3 regions of the Quisquiliibacterium sp. genome follow, and region 3 is predicted to be linked to each of the others. Evidence: predicted binding sites of a transcription regulator. Region 3 holds the regulator's gene; each other region holds the start of a gene.
What was found. The regulator LexA, encoded in region 3, represses DNA repair genes until DNA is damaged. The targets are predictions, from matches to a motif close to ACTGTATNNNNATACAGT.
Positions count from the first base shown of each region.

Region 1: the regulator LexA is predicted to act here: its motif matches at 2,348-2,365, upstream of AC2H6A_RS09260 (PA0069 family radical SAM protein).
Region 2: the regulator LexA is predicted to act here: its motif matches at 1,844-1,861, upstream of AC2H6A_RS07415 (error-prone DNA polymerase).

Region 1 covers NZ_CEXFHW010000065.1:6,553-10,834, forward strand. Annotated here, with positions in the region: gene trmD (tRNA (guanosine(37)-N1)-methyltransferase TrmD) at 1-73, opposite strand, end outside; gene rimM (ribosome maturation factor RimM) at 87-770, opposite strand; gene rpsP (30S ribosomal protein S16) at 782-1,051, opposite strand; gene AC2H6A_RS09260 (PA0069 family radical SAM protein) at 1,173-2,267, opposite strand; gene AC2H6A_RS09265 (acyl-CoA dehydrogenase) at 2,400-4,223, opposite strand; gene AC2H6A_RS09270 (electron transfer flavoprotein subunit alpha/FixB family protein) at 4,254-4,282, opposite strand, start outside.
Region 2 covers NZ_CEXFHW010000046.1:2,804-7,085, forward strand. Annotated here, with positions in the region: gene lon (endopeptidase La) at 1-1,094, opposite strand, end outside; gene AC2H6A_RS07410 (flavodoxin family protein) at 1,135-1,650, opposite strand; gene AC2H6A_RS07415 (error-prone DNA polymerase) at 1,887-4,282, shown strand, end outside.
Region 3 covers NZ_CEXFHW010000019.1:14,305-18,586, reverse strand. Annotated here, with positions in the region: gene AC2H6A_RS04025 (NAD(P)-dependent oxidoreductase) at 1-849, opposite strand, end outside; gene AC2H6A_RS04020 (RNA recognition motif domain-containing protein) at 933-1,442, opposite strand; gene lexA (transcriptional repressor LexA) at 1,738-2,385, shown strand; gene imuA (translesion DNA synthesis-associated protein ImuA) at 2,399-3,151, shown strand; gene AC2H6A_RS04005 (Y-family DNA polymerase) at 3,218-4,282, shown strand, end outside.

The DNA of each region.
Region 1 (4,282 bases), on a different contig from region 3:
CCCGGCTGGTGATGCCCCACGCGCTGATCGCGTCGAACATCGCCGGGAAAAGCGTGATGACATCGAAGCGCATGGCCTGACCGGGCTCAGTAGTCGGTCTGCCAGTCGGCCAGGATGCGCCTGCCATCCAGGTCGACCTGAAGGATGAAGGCCGACACGAAGGGAATCATTCGCTCGGCCGAATCCGGCTGGCGCAGGCGCAGCACGGGATGAGCGCCATGGTCTTCCACCGCGAAGACCTCGCCGAGCGCCTCTTGCGCAGGATTGACCACCTGACAGCCGATCAGGTCGGCCCAGTAGAACTCGCCTTCTTCGCCAGGGGGAAAGTCCGCCCGGCTCACCAGCACCTGCTCGCCCTTGAGCAGGGCTGCCGCCTCGCGGGTCTCGATGCCAACCGGCTTGGCCACCAGGGCATCGGTGTGCACCCTCACCCGCTCGATATCGAGGCAGCGGGGGGCGACAGCCTGCGCCTGGCCGGCACGGGCCTGCGCCACGAGACCGGGCTCGGCGGGTGAGGCTGTTCGACGCAGCCACCAGCGACGCGCGCCGAGCAGCACGGACTCCGGCGGCGCGCTGACGGGATCGATACGGATCCACCCCCGGATGCCATAGGTGCCGCTGACACGGCCGACCACGAGAAGGTCGGCGGGAATGGCCAGGTCGGTGGGGATGGTCAGGCCGGCAGGAGCCGACGCGGCAGCGCTCGGGGAGCCAGCCTGCGGCACGACACGACGACCGCCACGCAGCGGCGGCGCTCGGCGCACGCTCACCCGGGCGGAACTCAGGCTGCGGCCGGCGCCGCGGCGTTCTTGGCCGAGAACTCGGCCACCAGACGGGCCACGGCAGGCGAAACCTGCGCCCCATGCCCCTGCCAGTAGGTGATGCGATCAAGCGCGATCTTCAGACCAGCCTCACCCGCGGCGGCGATGGGGTTGTAGTAACCCACGCGCTCGATGAAGCGGCCGTCACGACGATTCTGCTTGTCGGTGGCCACGATGTTGTAGAACGGGCGCTTCTTCGCGCCACCGCGCGACAGGCGGATGACAACCATGCTGAACCCCTTTGCCGGGTGAATCGGGAAAACCCGAGATGATAGCGGGAAAGCGCACACCAGGGCAATTGCCACGCAACCCCTGGAGCGCGGAGGGCCGCAGGCCCGGCCATCAAGGTGCTCAGGCCGGAAACAGAGCGAGCTGGGCCGACGGCCGCAGAGGCCGGAAAGCATCGGCATGGAGCACCGGACGATCCCGGCGCAGACCCAGACGCTGGCATGCGACCTGGAACCGCAGACGGATGAGTTCGGCCCAGGGGCCTTGTCCGCGCATCCGGTGATGGAATCGGGCGTCGTTCAGGCGCTGCCGCCCACCTGCAGGCTGCGGGCGCATGTCCGCCAGACGGGCCAGCACCCGGGCCGCCCGCTGCGGGTAATGGGCGGCCAGCCAGTCCCTGAAGAGCGGATCGAGCTCCTGGGGCAGGCGCAGCACCGTGTAGTGGGCACTGCGCGCGCCAGCCTCGTGCGCCGCCTGCAGCACCTGCTCGAGTTCGGGCTCGTTCAGAAAGGGCGTGAGTGGCGCCACCATGACCCCCACGGGAATGCCGGCTCGCGAGAGCTTTCGGATGGTCTCCAGGCGCCGCCAGGGTGCCGGCGCACGCGGCTCCCAGTGCCGCGCGAGATCGGGATCGAGGGTGGTGACGGTGACATAGGCGGCAGCCTGACCCGCGGCTGCCATGGGCGCGAGCAGATCGATGTCGCGCTCGACCAGACTGGACTTGGTGATCAGGGCCAGCGGGTGCTGGCGCTCGGCCATCACCTGGATGAGCTGACGGGTGAGGCGGAACTCGCGCTCGGCGGGCTGGTAGGCATCGGTGGCGGTGCCCAGCACGATGGGCGCACAGCGGTAGCCCGGGGCATCGAGCTCGCGGGCGAGGACTTCCGGCGCGTTGACCTTGGCGAACAGGCGGGTTTCGAAGTCAAGGCCTGGCGACAGACCGACCCAGGCATGGTTGGGCCGGGCGTAGCAGTAGATGCAGCCATGCTCGCATCCGCGATAGGGATTGACCGACTGGTCGAAGAAGACGTCCGGCGACTGGTTGCGGCTGATCAGGCTGCGCGCGGTCTCGGTGGCGATACGGGTGACCGCCATCGAGGGCTCTGGGACACTCAGCCAGCCATCAGGCTCGGCCTCACGAACCTGCTGGTTGAACCGCGGCTGGGGGCTTGAAACCGCGCCGCGGCCCCGGCATACCTGCACCGCCTGCCCGGCCATGACCGAGCCGACCGGCGGCGCGGCTGCCGGGCGGGCGGGACGCAGGAAGGCGGATGCAGGGGTGTGGCTCACCCCTTGATAGTGGATGAATATCCAGTATCTGTCCAGACCCCGGCGCACCGGGGCGTGGCGTCAGAACATCGCTTCCTCGAGCGCCAGCGTACCGCTGGCGCCGTCGACGATGGCTGCGCGCAGCGACAGCGAACGCGACAGGATGTGGTCGGCATAGAAGCGAGCCGTGCCGATCTTGGCTTTCAGGAAGTCGGCGTCATCGGCACCGGCAGCCAGCTGCTGGCTGGCAGACAGCGCGGCGCGGGCCATTTGCCAGCCAGCAAGGACGGTGCCGCACAGCATGAGGTAGGGCACGCTGCCGGCATAGGTGGCCCGCGGGTCGGCCTTGCCCTGGGCAACCAGATAGTCGGCCGCTGCGCCGAGGGCGTGCGCGCCTTCTTCGAGGCGCCGCCGGATGCCACCGAGTTCACCATCGTCCGGCAGCTCGGCCAGGGTCTGCGCGACACGCCCGAGTACGCCGCGCACGGTCTGGCCGCCATCGCGCACGGTCTTGCGACCGATGAGATCGTTGGCCTGGATGGCGGTGGTGCCCTCGTAGATGGGCAGGATGCGGGCATCGCGGTAGTACTGCGCGGCGCCGGTCTCCTCGATGAAGCCCATGCCGCCATGCACCTGCACGCCCAGCGAGGTGACCTCGAGGCTCATCTCGGTGGAGAAGCCCTTGACGATCGGCACCAGGAATTCATAGAAGGCCGCGTTCGCCTTGCGGGTGTCGGCATCCGGTGACGCATGGGCGGCGTCGTAGGCGGCCGCAGCCACATAGGCGAGCGAGCGGGCGCCTTCGGTGAGCGCACGCATGGTCATGAGCATGCGGCGCACATCGGGGTGGGCGATGATCGCCACCGGCCCGGGCGAACCCTCGACCGCGCGGCTCTGCACCCGGTCGCGCGCGTACTGCACTGCCTTCTGGTAGGCGCGCTCGGCCACCGCCACGCCCTGCATGCCGACCGCGAAGCGGGCGGCGTTCATCATCACGAACATGTACTCGAGGCCGCGGTTCTCCTGGCCGACCAGCCAGCCCACCGCACCGGCCGCGGCCGCGCCACCGCCGGGCGAGGCGAGCGGAAACTTGCCGTCGCCGTAGAGCAGCACCGCGGTGGGGCTCGCCTTGATGCCGAGCTTGTGCTCGACCGAGGCGCAGTAGACATCGTTGCGCGCGCCCAGGCTGCCGTCCTGGCCGACCATGAACTTGGGCACGATGAACAGCGAGATGCCCTTGACGCCCTCGGGCGCGCCCGGCGTGCGGGCCAGCACGAGATGGACGATGTTCTCGGCCATGTCGTGCTCGCCATAGGTGATGTAGATCTTCTGGCCGAAGATCCGGTAGCTGCCATCGGGCTGCGGCTCGGCCCGGCTGCGTACCTGCGAGAGATCGGAGCCGGCCTGCGGCTCGGTGAGGTTCATGGTGCCGGTCCAGTCGCCGGCAATCATGCGCGGAATGAACAGCGCCTGCTGCTCGGGGCTGCCGGCGGTGAGCAGGGCCTCGATGGCGCCGTCGGTGAGCAGCGGGCACAGCGCAAACGACAGGTTGGCGCTGTTGAGCATCTCGATGCAGGCCGTGGCCACCAGCTTGGGCAGGTTCTGCCCACCGAAGGCCGCAGGATGCTGCACACCCTGCCAGCCGGCCTCGGCGAAACCCCGGAAGGCGTCGCGAAAGCCCGGCGTGGTGGTGACCACCCCGTCGGCAACCGAGGACGGCTGCAGGTCGCCGGTCCAGTTCAGGGGCGCGAGCACCTCGGCATTGAAGCGGGCCGATTCATGCAGCACCGCCTCGACGGTGTCGTCGGTGGCATCCTCGAAACCGGGCAGGCTGCGCACCGACGCGAGCCCGGCGAGCTCGCGCATGGTGAACAGCATGTCCTTGACCGGGGCCTGATAGCTCATGGGCAGTCTCCGCGGGGATGACCCGGATGATCAGAGGGCGGACGCCACCTCGGGCACCG
Region 2 (4,282 bases), on a different contig from region 3:
GTCTTGCCCACCCCGGGCGGCCCGGCAAAACACAGGATGGGCGCGCGGCCGGTGGGATTGAGCTTGCGCACCGCCAGGAACTCGATGATGCGCTGCTTGATGCGCTCCAGGCCGTGGTGGTCGGCATCGAGGATCTGCCGCGCCTTGACCAGGTCGATCGGCGCCTCGGCCGGCTCGGCCCAGGGCAGCTCGGTGAGCCACTCGAGATAGGTGCGCAGCATGGCGTGCTCGCCGGAGGACTCGCTGCTGCGGCGCAGCCGGCCGAGCTCCTTGCGGGCATGGACCTGCACATCGGCGGGCATGCCCACCCGGGCGATCGCCTCCTCGAGCTGGCGGGTGTCCTCGTCGCCGTCACCGGCCTCACCGAGCTCCTTCTGGATGGTCTGCAGCTGCTCGCGCAGCAGGAAGCGGCGCTCGCGATCGTCGATCTGTTCGCGGGTGCGATCGCGGATCTCCTGCGACAGCCTCAGCACCTCGATGCGACGCATCACGATCGTGAGCACCCGCTGCAGGCGGTCGTCCACGCCCAGGGTCTCGAGCAGCCGCTGCTTCTCGGCCACCTCGGCATCGAGCAGACCGGCGACGATGTCAGCGAGATGGCCCGGGGCGCGCGGCGTCTGCAGCGAGTGGGCCAGTTCGGCCGGCACCCCTGGCAGCAGGGTGAGGATCTCGGTGGCCTTCTCGCGCAGCTGGATCGCCAGGGCCTCGGCGCGGGTGGACACCGTCGCCGGCTCCTCGATGGGCACGATGTGCGCGGCGAGGAAGGGATGACCCTCGACCATGGACGCGATGCGCATGCGCTGCACACCCTGGCAGATCAGGTGCAGGGGCTCGCCCTGCGGATCACCCACCTGCGCCACACGCGCCACGGTGCCGACCTCGAAGAGGCCGTCCTGACCGGGCTCGTCGGTCTCGGGCTCGCGCTGCAGCACGATGCCCAGCGAGGTGCCGCTCGCCAGCGCATGGCGCACCGCCGCCATCGAGCGCACCCGCCCGACAGTGATGGGCAGCAGCACCTGCGGGAACAGCACGACATTGCGCATCGGCACCAGGGCAAGCGCGTCGGCAGGCAGCGGGAGCACAGGCCCGTTCATCGCACGGCCTCCGCCAGGGACGAGCACCGGCTGCGACCGCTCACGCCGGCACCTCGTGCGCCGCGAGCAGCGGCTCGGCGCGCCGCTCGCCGATCAGCCGCAGGAACTCGTCGAGCCGGGCGCCGTACTGGCGCCAGACGATCTCGTGCTCGCGCAGGGCCAGCGTGGCCACCGGCGTGCGGCCACACAGCGCGGCCATGTCGCGCAGCACCGACGCGCCGCCCGGCCAGCGGCTGGTGCAGAAGAGGGCGACCGCCGGGAACTGGCCGGCGTGGGCGTGCAGGTAGCTGCGCACCGGGCCGCAGACGCTGCGGCACCAGACCGGCGAGCCGATCACCACCAGATCGTAGTCGGCCGGCCGCCGCAGGCTCGGGGCGATCGGCGGCCGCGCACCGGCCATCGCCTTCAGGCCGTCGAGCAGGTCACCCCAGGCGCCCGGCCGGGGTTCTCGCACGACGATCTCCTCGATCTCGGCGTCGCAGCCTTCGGCGATTTCCTCGGCGATGCGGCGGGTGTTGCCGGTCTTGGAGTGATGGACGACCAGGATTCTCGGCACTCGATGCTCCAGGAAGGACGCGGACGGCCGCCGTGATGACGGGCCAGCGCAGTGTGTGGCCCGGGCCGGACGGCCGGCTGAGCCTGCTCAAGCCGGGCGACGCGGGCATGGCGGCGGGCTGCGCAGGCGCAGACCGCAGGCCGGCGGCCACCTGGTCGCAGCAGCGCCAGGAGGCGCGACAAGCCGACTCAATGCTGTGATTAAATACAGTATTTTCGCGACCTGTCCGAGCGGTCATGCATCCCTACGCCGAACTGCACTGCGTCAGCAATTTCAGCTTCCTGCGGGGCGCCTCGCATGCCGAGGAGCTGGTCGCGCGGGCCCTGCGGCAGGGCTATGCGGCGCTGGCCATCACCGATGAATGCTCCCTGGCCGGCGTGGTACGGGCTCACCTTGCCGCCCGCGAGGCCGGCCTGCCGCTGATCATCGGCGCCGAGTTCAGCCTGCAGGCAGTCTTCGGTCTGCCCCCGCCTCCGGCCCATGGCCGGCCCGAGACCGGCCCGCCCCGGCTGGTGCTGCTCGCACGCACGCGCGAGGGCTACGGCCACCTCGCCGAGCTCATCACCCGCGCCCGCCTGCGCGCGCCCAAGGGCGAGTACCGGCTGCTGGACTCAGACCTCGAAGGCGGCGTGCCGGGTTGCTCGGCCCTGCTGGTGCCCTCGCCGCCAGTCGCGCTGGTTGACATCGACCAGCCCGCGCCAGGCACGGGGGGCCGCAGCCTGCTGCAACAGGCGCACTGGCTGCGCGAGCGCTTCGGCGCCCACGCCTGGCTGGCCGCCGAGCTGCTGCTGCGCGGCCACGATGGCGCCCTGCTCGAGCGTCTGCGTCAGGCCGGCGAGCGCACCGGACTGCGGCTGGTGGCCGCCGGCGATGTCCACTTCCATGTGCGCTCGCGCAAGCGGCTGCAGGACACCCTCACCGCCATCCGGCTGGGCCAGCCGCTGGCCTCGCTGGGCACCGCCATGGCGCCCAATGCCGAGCAGCACCTGCGCAGCCGCCTGCGGCTGGCGCAGATCTATCCGCCGGCCCTGCTCGAGGAAACCCTCGAGGTGGCCGCGGGCTGCGGCTTCTCGCTCGACGAACTGCGCTACGAGTACCCGCACGAGATCGTGCCGCCCGGCCACACCCCGGCCAGCTGGCTGCGTGCCCTCACCCTCGAGGGCATCGGGCTGCGCTACCCCGAGGGCGCGCCGGCCGCGGTGCTGGCCCAGGTCGAGCATGAGCTCGCCCTGATCGCCGAGCTGCGCTACGAGCCCTACTTCCTCACCGTCGCCGACATCGTGCGCTTCGCGCGCGGGCGCGGCATCCTGTGCCAGGGCCGCGGCTCGGCGGCCAATTCGGCGGTGTGCTACTGCCTGGGCATCACCGAGGTCGATCCCGCCCGCATGAGCGTGCTCTTCGAGCGCTTCATCAGCCGCGAGCGCAACGAGCCGCCCGACATCGACATCGACTTCGAGCACCAGCGCCGCGAAGAGGTCATCCAGTATCTGTACCAGCGCTACGGCCGCGACCGGGCGGCGCTGGCGGCCACGGTGGTCACCTACCGCATCCGCTCGGCGCTGCGTGATGTCGGTCGTGCCCTGGGCATCGACGCCCAGCGTGTCGACCGGCTCACCCGCTCGCAGCAGTGGTGGGATGGCAAGGGCCTGAACCCGCAGCGCCTGACCGAGAACGGCTTCAACCCCGAGGCGCCGCTGGTGCGGCACTGGGCCGAACTCAGCGACACGCTCGCCGGCTTCCCGCGGCATCTCTCGCAGCACAGCGGCGGCTTCGTGATTGCGCAAGACCGCCTCACCCGGCTGGTGCCGGTGGAGAACGCCGCCATGAGCGGGCGCAGCGTCATCCAGTGGGACAAGGACGATCTCGATGCTCTCGGTCTGCTCAAGGTCGATGTGCTCGCGCTGGGCATGCTCTCGGCGATCCGGCGTGCGCTCACGCTGATCGGCGAACGCCGCGGCCAGCCCTTCCGCATCCAGGACATTCCCGCCGAAGATCCGGCCACCTACGAGATGCTCTCGCGCGCCGACAGCGTCGGGGTGTTCCAGGTCGAGTCCCGCGCCCAGATGACCATGCTGCCGCGGCTGCGCCCACGCTGCTTCTACGATCTGGTCATCGAGGTCGCCATCGTGCGGCCCGGCCCCATCCAGGGCGGCATGGTCCATCCCTATCTGCGCCGCCGCCAGGGGCTCGAACCGGTGACCTATCCCCAGGAGGCGATCAAGCCGGCGCTGGAGCGCACCCTGGGGGTGCCGATCTTCCAGGAGCAGGTGATGCAGATCGCCATGCTGGCCGCCGGCTTCTCCGCCGGCGAGGCCGACGCCCTGCGCCGCTCCATGGCCGCCTGGCGGCGCAAGGGCGGGCTCGCGCCCTTCGAGGTCCGGCTCACCGAGGGCATGCTCGCCCGCGGCTACAGCCGCGAGTTCGCCCAGAACCTCTTCCGCCAGATCCAGGGCTTCGGCGAGTACGGATTCCCCGAGTCGCACGCGGCCAGCTTCGCGCTGCTGGTCTATGTCAGCGCCTGGATCAAGCGTCACGAGCCCGCGGCCTTCCTGGCCGCGCTGCTCGACAGCCAGCCCATGGGCTTCTATGCCCCGGCGCAACTGGTGCGCGACGCGCGCGAGCACGGCGTCAC
Region 3 (4,282 bases):
GTCGTCCTGATCGCGCCAGCCGGCATCGCACAGTGCCTGCATCAGGGCGGCCGCCGGCGCGCCCAGCGGCAGGTCCAGGCCCGCGGCGCAGGCCGCCTCGTTGGCCAGACGCACATCCTTGGTGAGCACATGCGCCTGGGCGCGGGGTGCGAGGTCTCCTGCCAGCGCGCGCGGCATGCGGTCATCGAACATCCAGCTCTGCCCCGAGCTGGCCGAGACCAGGGCCAGCAGGCGGACGGGATCGAGTCCCAGCCGCTCGCCCAGCGCCATCGCTTCGGCGCCCGCCAGCAGGTGAATGCCCGCCATGAGGTTGTTGACGAGCTTGGCTCGGGCGGCATCGCCCAGCCGTTCACCGATCAGGAAACGCCGGGCGGCAAGCACGGCCAGCAGGGGCTCGGCGCGGGCGAGCGTGACCGGCGAACCGGCCAGCATCATGCTCATGGTGCCGGCCTGCGCACGCGCCGGTCCGCCGGAGATGGGCGCATCGAGCACCGCGGCCCCCGTGCCGGCCATCGCGGCGCAGAAGCGCGCACTGTCCTCGGGGGAGATGGTGCTGCACAGGAGCACCAGGTGGGTGGGCCGGAGCGCGCCGAGCAGACCGCCAGGGCCATGGAGCACGGTCTCGATCTGGGCGGCGTCGAGCACCACCAGCGCCATCGCCTGGCAGGCGTCGGCGAGCGCAGCCGGCGAGGCCAGCACCGCGAACCCGAGTTCCCGCGCCTTGCGTTCGCGAGCGGGATCGATGTCGCGCACCGCCACCCGCAGGCCGCCGCGCAGCGCGCTTTCGGCCATGCCCATCCCCATCAGGCCGGCACCGATGACGCCGAAGGACTCGATCACGGTGGACACCGTCTGGGACTCAGGGCCCGGAAAGGGCCGAGGGCAGCATCGCGCACGCCCGGGGCAGGGCGCGGCGATCCGTCAGGAAAGGGTCAGCCGAACTGCCGCGGGCGCCGGGGGCCGCCGAAGCCGCCACCGCCGCCTTCACCACCGCCGCCACCGCCGCGGCCGTAGCCACCATCACCGCCACCGCCACCGCCACCGCCGCGGCCGTAGCCACCACCGCCACCGCCGTCACCGCGGCCGTAACCGCCACCACCACCACCACCGTAGCCGCCACCACCACCACCGCCACCACCACCACCACCACCATAGCCGCCACCACCACCACGGCGGAAACCGCCACCACCGCCCTGCTGCTCGCGGGCCTCGTTGACGACGAGACTGCGGCCTTCGAGGGAGTGGCCGTTGAGGGCTCGAATGGCGTTCTGGGCTTCGTCAGCGCTGGTCATGGTCACGAAGCCGAAGCCACGTGAGCGGCCGGATTCGCGATCGGTGACGATACGGGCATCGGTGACCTCGCCGTGGTCGCCGAACAGCTGGGTGAGCTGGGCGTCGGTGGCTCGCCAGGGCAGGTTGCCGACATAGATCTTGGTGGGCATCAAATCATCCTCGAAACTGGACGGAACATTGCATTTCGAGGCGAACCAGGTAAAGGAACCGGGAAATGCAGGAACCGGGAAATGCAAGCCTGGCACCGGACTGTGGATTCTGAAATTGCACGAGCCGGAACCATGCGCCTCCTCAATGTGCCACAAAGCCGTTGGAGCGCACATCCCCCGTCTTGGGGAAAGACAATGTTTTTTACATGAGGTAAAGGATTTTTTTCTTGAAGTTCAGCCATGACTGTATGAAAATACAGCCTTCATGACCACCCGGCTCCGCCACGGCCCCTCAATGCGCGAACTCACCCCCCGCCAGCAGGAAATCCTGGCCCTCATCAGGGAACACATCGCCGGCACGGGCTTCCCGCCCACCCGGGCCGAGATCGCGCAGCGTCTCGGGTTCCGCTCGCCCAACGCCGCAGAAGAACACCTGAAGGCCCTGTCGCGCAAGGGGGTCATCGAACTCACCGCCGGTGCGTCACGGGGCATCCGGCTCAAGCTGCTGCCTGATGAACACCGCCAGGACACCCACAGCGCGGTGCAGATCGCCTTGTCGCTCCCGCTGGTGGGCCGGGTGGCAGCGGGCAGCCCCATCCTGGCGCAGGAGCATGTGGAGGCCAGCTACGCCCTCGATCCGGCCCTCTTCGAACAACGCCCGGATTATCTGCTCAAGGTGCGCGGCATGAGCATGCGCGATGCCGGCATCCTCGACGGCGATCTGCTCGCGGTGCGCCGCACCACCGAGGCCCGCAATGGTCAGATCATCGTCGCCCGGGTGGGCGACGATGTCACCGTCAAGCGCTGGCGTCAGCGCGGCCATGTCGTCGAGCTGCTGCCCGAGAACCCCGACTACCAGCCCATCGTGCTCGACACCCGGCATGACGAGTTCGCCATCGAGGGCCTGGGCGTGGGTCTGATCCGGGGCTCGCACGCGCTCTGAACCCCCTGGCATCATGCAGCCCCCCGCTTCCCTGCCAGCCTGCGTCTGGCGTGCCCATGAACTCGGCGGCACCGGTCAGGCCGGTCATCCCAGCGGCTTTGCATCGCTGGACGCACAGCTGCCCGGCAGCGGCTGGCCATCCGGCATGCTCACCGAGCTCATCAGTCGCGAACCCGGCACCGGAGAACTGCGCCTGCTCGTGCCGCTGCTGCGGCAGCTCAGCCAGGCCCAGCGGCTGATCATCCTGCTGGCCCCGCCGCACACTCCCTATGCCCCCGCGCTCCAAAGCCACGGCATCGACATCAACCGCCTGCTGATCGTCCAGGCGCCCAATGCCGCCGACCGGCTCTGGGCAGTCGAGAAGTCCCTCAAGAGCGGCAGCTTCGGCTGCCTGCTGGCCTGGCTGCCGCAGGAACGCACACGGCCGGAACACCTGCGTCGCCTGCAGCTGGCCGCCCAGGCGGCACAGGGGCCGGTGTTCCTGTTCCGCCCGCTCGCCGCCCAGTTCGAGGCCTCCCCCGCGCCGCTGCGGCTGCTGCTGCTGCCTCGCCCCGAGCAGCAGCTCTCGGTGCAGGTGCTCAAGCGGCGCGGCCCGGTGCTGGCGCAGCCGATGCTGCTGAACCTGCCACAGCCGATGACCACCATCCGGCTGCGTCGCCACCCGGCCAGCCTGTCGGCAACCGATGCGCTTGCCGCTGGCCTGGGCACCGCGCACACCGGTGCAGGGCTGCCTGCGCGGCACCGACAACCAGCCACGCTCAACTGACGCTGCCGCGCGCCTGAGCCCGCCGCAGGGGCGACTCAGGCGACTGCCCTCGGCCACACCACCGCCATGCTCTGGCTCGGCATCCATTTCCCCCTGCTGGCGCTCGAGGTCTTCCTGCGCGCCCTGCCAAGCGCCGGGAGCGCAGGCCTGCCGCGTCCAGACCTGGCGGTGTGCCGTCAACTGCGGGTGCTGCACGCCTGCGAACAGGCCCGGGCGCGAGGCGTCCAATCGGGCATGAAACAGGCCACTGCCCTGGCCATTGCACCCGAGCTGCTGCTGCGCGAGCAGAACCCGCGGCTGGAGGCCGAAGCCATCACATCGGCCGCCACCTGGGCACTGCAGTTCACCCCATCGGTCAGCCTGCAGTCCACGCCGGCAGCCGGGCTGTTGCCCCCGGGTGCCACGCCCGCACAAGCCAGCGGCCTGCTGCTTGAGGTCGAACCCAGCCTGCGGTTGTTCGGCGGGCTCACCGCCCTCATCGAAGGCCTGCGCGCCGGCCTGCAGGCCCAGGGATTCGAGCCGCAGATCGCCGTCGCCCCCACCGCCACCGGTGCCTGGCTGCTTGCCCGCCATCAGGACGGTCTGATCGCCGACAGCCTGGCCAGCCTCAATGCCCGACTCGCCGGGCTGCCCGTCAGCGCGCTCGACAGCACCGCGGCGTACTGCGATGCCCTCATGTCACTGGGCGCGCACACCCTCAAGCAGTTGTCGCTGCTGCCCCGGGCCGGTGTGGCCCGGCGTTTCGGGCCCGGACTGCTCACCGAACTCGACCGGGCCTTCGGGCGAGTGCCCGAGGCTCGGGAATGGTTCGTCGCGTCGCCGCGCTTCGCGACCCGCCTTGAGCTGCCTGCCCAGGCCGAGACAGCCGAAGCGCTGCTGGCCGGCGCCAACCGGCTGCTGATCCCCCTGTGCGGCTGGCTGAACGCACGCCATGCCGGTGCTCGACGCATCCTGCTCAACGCCCTGCATGACGAAGCCCCCGCCACCAGCATCGTGCTGAGCCCGGCCGATCCCAGCGCCGACCCGCAGCGCCTGGGCAGCCTGCTGCGCGAGAAGCTGTCGGTGCTGCGCCTGCGCGCCCCGGTGCACACCCTGCAGCTCGATTGCGAGTCGGTCGCGCCCATGCCGGCC